DNA from 2 places in the Bradyrhizobium genosp. L genome. Region 2 is predicted to be linked to the other one. Evidence: predicted binding sites of a transcription regulator. Region 2 holds the regulator's gene; the other holds the start of a gene.
What was found. Region 2 encodes PhoB, which activates phosphate uptake and scavenging genes when phosphate is short. Its sites were predicted from a motif close to TGTCATNNANCTGTCAT; they were not measured.

Region 1: a site for PhoB is predicted at 2,219-2,235, ahead of IC762_RS15190 (acetoacetate decarboxylase). Genes of this name have one in related genera too.

Annotation. Positions count from the first base shown of each region.
Region 1 is NZ_CP061378.1:3,265,806-3,270,226, forward strand. Features, by position in the region: gene IC762_RS15180 (acyl-CoA carboxylase subunit beta) at 1-918, shown strand, start outside; gene IC762_RS15185 (patatin-like phospholipase family protein) at 1,014-2,177, opposite strand; gene IC762_RS15190 (acetoacetate decarboxylase) at 2,398-3,180, shown strand; gene IC762_RS15195 (transporter) at 3,362-4,360, shown strand; gene IC762_RS15200 (carbohydrate porin) at 4,385-4,421, shown strand, end outside.
Region 2 is NZ_CP061378.1:6,800,625-6,805,045, reverse strand. Features, by position in the region: gene pstA (phosphate ABC transporter permease PstA) at 1-806, shown strand, start outside; gene pstB (phosphate ABC transporter ATP-binding protein PstB) at 803-1,621, shown strand; gene phoU (phosphate signaling complex protein PhoU) at 1,726-2,442, shown strand; gene phoB (phosphate regulon transcriptional regulator PhoB) at 2,597-3,307, shown strand; gene IC762_RS32410 (GcrA family cell cycle regulator) at 3,483-3,998, opposite strand.

The sequences.
Region 1 (4,421 bases), 3.5 Mb from region 2:
CTGACCAAGCAGGAGCTCGGCGGCGCCGACATCCAGACCCGCGCCGGCGCGATCGACCAGGCTGTCGAGACCGAAGAACAGGCGTTCGACTGCGCCAGGCGTTTCCTGTCCTATCTGCCGTCGTCGGTCTACGAGTTGCCGCCGACCATTCCCTGCACCGACGATCCCGCGCGCGCCGAGGAGGCGCTGCTCACGGCGGTGCCGCGCAATCGCCGGCAGGTCTACAAGATGCGGCCGATCATCGAGGCCGTCGTCGACAAGGGCTCGTTCTTCGAGGTATCGGCCAATTTCGGCCGGCCGATCATCACGGGCCTGGCGCGGATCGAGGGCAGGTCGGTTCTGCTGCTCGCGAGCGATCCCTTCCACTATGGCGGCTCCTGGACCGCGGATGCCTGCGCCAAGGTGGTGCGCTGGGTCGACTTCGCCGAGACCTTCCATCTGCCGGTGGTCTATCTGATGGATTGCCCTGGCTTCATGATCGGGCTGGAAGCCGAGAAGTCCGCCACCATCCGCCACGGCGTGCGCGCGATGGCGGCGGTCAACCAAAGCACGGTGCCCTGGTGCACCATCATCATCCGCAATGCATTCGGCGTCGCCGGCGTGGTGCATCAGCCGGCCAACCGCTTCTCGATGCGCTACGCCTGGCCGTCGGCCTATTGGGGCTCGCTGCCGCTGGAAGGCGGCATCGAGGCGGCCTATCGCGCCGAGATCGACGCGGCTGCCGATCCGGCGGCGAAGCTGCGCGAGATCGAGGATCGCCTCAACAAGCTGCGCTCGCCATTCCGCTCGGCCGAGAAGTTCTGGGTCGAGGAGGTGATCGATCCGCGCAAGACGCGTTCGCTGCTTTGCGAATTCGTGCGTCTCGCCGAGCCGATCCGCAGCGTCGGACCGCCGAGCAACATGTCGACGCGGCCGTAGCGCTTACCACTGTCATTCCGGGGCGGTCCGCAGGACCGAACCCGGAATCTCGAGGTTCCGGGTTCGATGCTACGCATCGCCCCGGAACGACATTCTCAATCACTCTCCCGATGCACGTCGTGGATCACGATGCCCATGCCGTTCTCGGGCATCTTGATCCAGTCGCGGCGCTTCAATGAGCGCTTGGTGTCCTCGTGGCCGCTGACCCAGTGCTCGCGCATCGAGGTGCCCGAGAATTCGTGGTCCTTGGCGTCGCCCTCATAGGCCTTCTGCTGGTAGATCAGTTGCAGCAGCGTGATGCCGGGCAGCTTGCTGTTGGTCTGCTTGAGCTTCTTCTCCTGCTCCGAGAGCTGATCGTCGGGGATCTTGCCCAGCGCGTTGTGCAGGGCGGTGCGCAGGCCATAGGTCTTGCGATAGACGTCGGTGTTGTAGCGGGTGCGCGAGGAATACATGATGTCCTTGTGGCGGGCCATCACGTCCTGGATGTCGCGCGGCAGCGCGCCGCGGGCCGAGAACAGGTCGACCTGGAACACCAGCGAGTTGGCGTTGTCTTCCTGGTCGAGCAGGTGCTGCAGCGGCGTGTTGGAGACGATGCCGCCGTCCCAGAAATGATCGGTGCCGATCTTCACCATCGGCAGCGCCGGCGGTAGCGCGCCGCTCGCCATGATGTGCTCGGGGATGATCTCGTCATAAGCATTGTCGAAATAGATGAAGTTGCCGGACAGCACGTTCACCGCGCCGACCGCGAAGCGGATCTTCTTGGAATTGATGCGGTCGAAATCGACCAGCTCGAGCAGCGACTCCTTCAGCGGGGAGGTGTCGTAATAGCTCGTCGCGGTGCGCGCGCCGGCCGGGCTGAACCATGGATTGGTCTGATGCGGGGTGAAGAAGCCGGGCTGGCCCATCGTGGTCGTCATCCACGAACTGGTCAGATTGCGTGCCTTGCGAAAGACGTCGCCGTCCGGCGTGTAGTGCCAGATCTTGCGGCTGGTGATGCGGTCCCAGAAAATATGCAGCCGCTCCAGCCGCTTCTCCGGCGGGTTGCCGGCGATGATCGCCGAATTGATCGCGCCGATCGAAACGCCGCAGACCCAGTCCGGCTCGATGTTGGATTCATGCAGCGCCTGGTAGACGCCGGCCTGATAGGCGCCAAGCGCGCCGCCGCCCTGCAGCACCAACGCGACTCGATCGCAGCCTTCGGGCCGCCAGCCGGGCGTTGCGTGCTCGATGTCCTGGAAATGAGGGGATCGCGCGTCCATATCACACACTCCAAATTTTGCGGCGAGAATTCAGCGCGGCCATGACGCCATGATGACAAGCGCTGTTCGCTTGCGCGGCGCATCCGGCATGGCTGCCTGCATGGTTAGCATTGGCCTCCGCACGGAAGCGCTGGTCATGCGACTGACGGAAATCCCTCATATCGCTGTCAATCTCGGCCGCTAGCGTTCTGCGCAATATTGCAAACAGGGGGTTATTGCGATGCGCAGGGAAGATCTGCTGAAGCTTCCGTCGATGCCGGCTGCCGGCCCGAGCTATCCCGCCGGTCCCTATCGTTTCGTCGATCGCGAGTTTCTCGTCATCACCTACGAGACCGATCCGATGCTGATCCGTGCCGGCCTGCCTGAGCCGCTGGAGCCGATCGCAGACCCGATCGTGCACTATGAATGGATCAGGATGCCCGACTCGTCGGGCTTCGGCAGCTACACCGAGTCCGGTCTCGTGATCCCCGCGCGCCTGCACGGCGAAGAGGTCAACTTCGTTTGCCAGATGTATCTCGACGACGATCCGCCGATCGCGGCCGGCCGCGAGATCTGGGGCTTTCCGAAGAAGTACGCCCATCCCAAGCTCGAGATCGTCAAGGACACGCTGACCGGCACTTTGGAGTATGCCGGCCAGCTCGTGGCCATGGGCACCATGGGCTACAAGCATGAGAGCATGGCGGGCAATGGCGATGCGACGCGCGCCACGCTGTCGAAGACGCAGATCAATTTGAAGATGATCCCCGGCGTCGACGGCCATCTCGAGATCTGCCAGCTGGTCGCGATCAACCTCATCGACATCAACGTCAAAGGCTCGTGGATCGGGCCCGGCCGGCTGCATCTGGTGCCGCACGTCAACGCGCCGGTGGCGGACTTCCCGGTCAAGCGCGTGATCGGCGCGCATCATTATATCGCCGACCTGACGCTGCCGTTCGGCCGCGTGGTGCATGATTACAACAAGGTTGCCGAAGAGGTCGCGCCGACCGGCCTTGCGGCAGAATAGCGCAGGTCGCTGACATCAAACTGTAACGCGCGCGCTCTCCTATCCGTGGGACTCCGCGACGATAGGACGCGCGCGTCCGCTTTTGTGTTGGCAGGAATATTGAATATGCGCCGTCGAATTATGCGCCGAGCATTTGCCTGGGAGGCCCGCCGTGCAGGCTGATACGCCTCCCACCAATCTCGTGGAGATCCGGCCCGGCCAGGGTCAGGAGATCATTCCCGGACTGGTCTGGGCCTTCCGCCTGCACCACGACGGCGCCGCCGAGGCGCTGCCGGTCGATGCGCCGATCGAGCCGAGCCGTGACGGGCGGCTTTGGCTGCACGTCAACCTGGCCGATGCGCGCGCCCGGGCGTGGCTCGCCACCGTCCATATCCCGCAGCTCGCGCGCGACCTGCTGCTGTCGGGTGATCGGTTCCAGCAGATCCACACCATCGAGAACTGCGTCTACGGCGTGTTCTCGGACCTGGTGCGCAGCATCGATGCGCCGACCGAGGAGACCGACTTCCTGCGCTTCGCGATGACCGAGCGGCTCCTGATCAGCGGCCGCCATCAGGCGCTGTGCGCGGCCGATGCGACCCGCCGCGTGCTCGAGGGCGGCTATCGCGTCGAGACCGTGGCGGCGCTGCTTGAGAAGATCGTCCATGAGGTCGCCGACACCATGGACCGCATCGCCGACAAGATGGGCACCGAGCTCGACACCATCGAGGAGCAGGTGGTCTCGGGCGACTCGACGTCCGAAACCCGCAGCACGCTGGCCCGGATGCGCCGCACCAGCGTCGGGCTGCATCGCCAGCTGATGGGCCTGCGCGTCGTGTTCCACCGGCTCGAGCTGAAGAACATGGACGATCTCAGCCCGGCGCTGCGGCTGCAGGCCGGCAAGCTGGCGCAGCGGCTCGACGGCCTCGACCACGACATCGTCGAGCTGCGCGAGCGCAGCCGCCTTCTCGAAGAGGAGCTGCGCTTCAAGCTGGAGGAGGAGAGCAACAAGCATCTGCACGCGCTCGCCGTCGTCACCATGATGCTGCTGCCGCCGACGCTGGTGACCGGCATCTTCGGCATGAACACCAAGGGGCTGCCGCTGACCGACAACGAGAGCGGCTTTTTCATCGCGGCCGGTCTCCTGGTCGGCTCGGCGTTGCTGGCCTATCTGATCATGCGGCGGCTCGGCATCGTCAGATAGAACGGTCGCGCCGCGGTCCCCGCCATGTCCAGACCTCTCTTCCGCGCAACGATGGTGGCCG
Region 2 (4,421 bases):
TGATCCGCGCCCTCTGCGTCGCCGCCGCGCTGTTCGGCGTCACCTGGCTGGCGCTGATCCTGGCCACGCTGCTCTATAACGGCCTCGCCGGCCTCAGCGTGCAGCTGTTCACCCAGAACACGCCGCCGCCCGGTTCGACCGAAGGCGGTCTTTTGAACGCCATCGTCGGCTCGGTCATCATGACCGTGATCGGGGTCGGCATCGGCGCGCCGCTCGGCCTGTTCGCCGGCACTTACCTTGCCGAATACGGCAAGCATGACAAGCTCACCTCGGTGATCCGCTTCATCAACGACATCCTGCTCAGCGCGCCCTCGATCATCATCGGCCTGTTCGTCTACGGCGCGGTCGTGGTGCCGATGCGCGGCTTCTCGGCGATCGCCGGCGCGCTCGCGCTTGCCGTCATCGTCATTCCGGTGGTGGTACGCACCACGGAGGACATGCTGCTGCTGGTGCCGAATCCGCTGCGCGAGGCGGCCTCCGCGCTCGGCCTGCCGCGTTCGCTGGTGATCAAGCGCATCGCCTATCGTGCGGCCCGATCGGGCCTGATCACCGGCGTGCTGCTGGCGACCGCGCGCGTCGCCGGCGAGACCGCGCCGCTATTGTTCACCGCGCTGTCGAACCAGTTCTTCAGCTGGGATCTGACCAGCTCGATGGCCAACCTGCCGGTCACCATCAACAACTTCGTGCAAAGCCCCTACGCCTACTGGAAAGAGTTGGCCTGGAGCGGCGCATTGCTGATCACCATCACCGTGCTCGCGCTCAATATCGGCGCGCGCGTCCTCGGTGCCGAAAGGGCCGCAAAATGACCGAACTTTCCATGTCGACAACCGCCACCAGCCAAGTTCCGCAGGTGCCGCTGCCGGAGGCGCCGCCGAAGGTCACGGTGCGCAACCTCAACTTCTACTACGGCGAGCACCACGCGCTGAAGAACATCAACCTGACGCTCGGCACCAACCGCGTCACGGCGTTCATCGGCCCGTCCGGCTGCGGCAAGTCGACCCTGCTGCGCATCTTCAACCGGATGTACGACCTCTATCCGGGCCAGCGCGCGGTCGGCCAGCTGATGCTGGACCAGACCAACATCCTCGATCCCAAGCTCGACCTCAACCTGCTGCGCGCGCGGGTCGGCATGGTGTTCCAGAAGCCGACGCCGTTCCCGATGACGATCTACGAGAACATCGCGTTCGGCATCCGCCTCTACGAGAAGATCTCGAAGAGCGAGATGGACGACCGCGTCGAGAAGGCGTTGCGCGGCGGCGCGCTGTGGAACGAGGTCAAGGACAAGCTGAACGCGTCGGGCCTGTCGCTCTCCGGCGGCCAGCAGCAGCGCCTTTGCATCGCGCGCACCGTCGCGGTGCGCCCCGAGGTCATTCTGTTCGACGAGCCGTGCTCGGCGCTCGATCCGATCTCGACCGCCAAGGTCGAGGAACTGATCCAGGAACTGTCCGAGGACTACACGATCGCGATCGTCACCCACAACATGCAGCAGGCGGCGCGCGTCTCCGACAAGACCGCCTTCATGTATCTCGGCGAGTTGATCGAGTTCGACGACACCAACAAGATCTTCACCTCGCCGAGCGATCGACGCACCCAGGACTACATCACCGGCCGGTTTGGCTAGCGCACGATCCGGAACGCCGTGGACCGGCTTTCCGATGACATCATGCTCAAACAGGGACATGAGATCATGGTCCGGCATGGATCATGGTTGAAGGAGACCAAGCGATGGCTTCTGAACATACCGCCAAGGCATTCGACAGCGACCTGCAGGAACTGACCCGCCTGGTCGCCGAGATGGGCGGCCTCGTCGAACGCATGATCACCGAGTCCGTGGACGCCCTGATCCGGCGCGACGTCGCGCTCGGCAAGCGCGTGGTCGCCGCCGACATCGAGATCGACAATTTGCAGCGCGTCATCGAGGAGCGCGCGGTGTTGACCATCGCGCGCCGCCAGCCGATGGCGATCGACCTGCGCGAGATCGTCGGCGCGATGCGGGTCGCCACCGACCTCGAGCGGATCGGCGACCTCGCCAAGAACATGGGCAAGCGCGTTGCCGCGCTGGAGAGCGATTTCCAGCCGCTGAAGCTGATCCGCGGCCTCGAGCACATGACCGACCTCGTGCTGTCGCAGGTCAAGTCGGTGCTGGACGCCTATGCCGCGCACGATCTGCCGGCGGCGATGAACGTCTGGAAGGGCGACGAGGAGGTCGATGCGATCTGCACCTCGCTGTTCCGCGAGCTGCTCACCTACATGATGGAAGACCCGCGCAACATCTCGTTCTGCATCCATCTGATGTTCTGTGCCAAGAACATCGAGCGGATCGGCGACCACGCGACCAACATTGCCGAGACCGTGTTCTACATGATCGAAGGACAACAGATCACCGACAAGCGTCCCAAGGGCGACATGACCAATTTCGCCACCACGGTGCCGGGTAACTAGAGCATGATCCGGAAAAGTGTGAAGCGGTTTTCCGAAAAGATCATGCTCAAACAAAGAGCTAAAGCGCGATGACGATTCAACCCAATCTCATCGCGCTTTAGCGTTTCGGTTGGCGTCCGGGTAACGGATCATCCCACAGAGAGAACTTAGACCGATGAGCGCACGCATTCTGGTAGTCGAAGACGAGGAGGCGCTGACGACGTTGCTGCGCTACAACCTCGACGCCGAGGGCTACGATGTCGAGACGGTCGGGCGCGGCGACGACGCCGACACCCGGCTGAAAGAGCGCGTCCCCGATCTCGTGGTGCTCGACTGGATGCTGCCGGGCCTCTCCGGCATCGAGCTGTGCCGCCGCCTGCGGGCGCGGCCCGAGACCAAGCAGCTGCCGATCATCATGCTGACCGCGCGCGGCGAGGAGAGCGAGCGCGTGCGCGGGCTCGCCACCGGCGCCGACGACTACATCGTCAAGCCGTTCTCGGTTCCGGAGCTGCTCGCCCGGGTCAAGGGCCTGCTGCGCCGCGCCAGCCCGGAGCGGCTCGCAACCGTCCTGACCTATGGCGACATCGAACTCGACCGCGAGAAGCGCCGCGTCGCGCGCTCTGGCCGTCCGATCGATCTCGGGCCGACCGAGTATCGCCTGCTCGAATTCTTCCTCGAACATCCCGGCCGCGTGTTCAGCCGCGAGCAGTTGCTCGACAGCGTCTGGGGCCGCGACATCTACATCGACGAGCGCACCGTCGACGTGCATATCGGCCGCCTGCGCAAGCTGCTCAATCCCGGCCGCGAGCAGGACCCGATCCGCACCGTCCGCGGCGCCGGCTACGCGCTGGACGACCGTTTTGCGAAGGCCGAGCCGCAGCCGTAAGGCTGCGTGCGGCTAAACCGCACAAACTCCGTCGTCCCGGCGAAAGCCGGGACCCATAACCACAAATCTTGATTGTTTGAGCGCGCTGTGGCCGCAGCCTCGGCATAACCACATGCGCCGGTGGTTATGGGTCCCGGCTTTCGCCGGGACGACGTCATCAATGTATCGCTTGCGATTACTTGAGCTGCGGCTTGTTCGACGGCGATCGGCGACGATCGGCAGCCGGCTGATAGGCGATGCGCGAGTGGTGGGCGCAATAGGGCAGGCCGCCGAGCGCCTTGCCGCCGCAGAAGAAGAAATCCGGGCTCGAGGGATCGCCGACCGGCCAGTGGCAGGTCGCCTCGTTCAATTCCAGCAGCGACAGCCGCTGGCTCATCGGCACCACGTTGTCGTAGGCGATCGGATCCGGCTCCATCTCGACCTCGAAGGCGTGCGCCAGCGCGGTGTTGCCGCGCGAGACCGGGCGCGACACCCGCATCATGTGCTGGGCGGGGCGGGCCTTGCGTGGCCGCGGCGCCGCCGTCGAGGGTGCCTTGGCGCGGCCGGACAGGCCAAGCCGGTGCACTTTGCCGATCACGGCGTTTCGCGTCACATTGCCAAGTTCGGCTGCGATCTGGCTGGCCGACAGGCCGGATTCCCAGAGCTTCTTCAGCTGCTCGACGCGATCGTCGGACCAGGTCAATACCGTCATCGCATTCTTCCCTTCGCGGTGCGCCGGCCAGTCATCGGGGCGGCGCTGCGGGCCAAAATCGTCGTAAAAATCCCTGCGGTCAGAATCCCTTAACCCTCGCCGGGCGCTGTTGCGCCTGAACGTTCACGCGAGAAACAAAGGCTACTTAAAGGGGTCCAGTACTGCCGCACGAGATGTCGTACCCGACAGGCCAAACGCTACAATATGGCGTGACTCTGGCGCAAGAGTCCGCGGCCGCGCGTCCACATGTTCCCACACAGTTAAGCATTGCAGTGCGGTTTTTCCACCGCACCGGACTATCCCGGATTGCGCGCGTCTCGCTTCGCCGGGCAGTCGCCTCGGGGCGATTGACACGGACCGGCCGCAGCATAGAATGCCTGCCACGTGCCGCCCGCAAAGCGGCACGTTTTGTTTTCCGAAGCT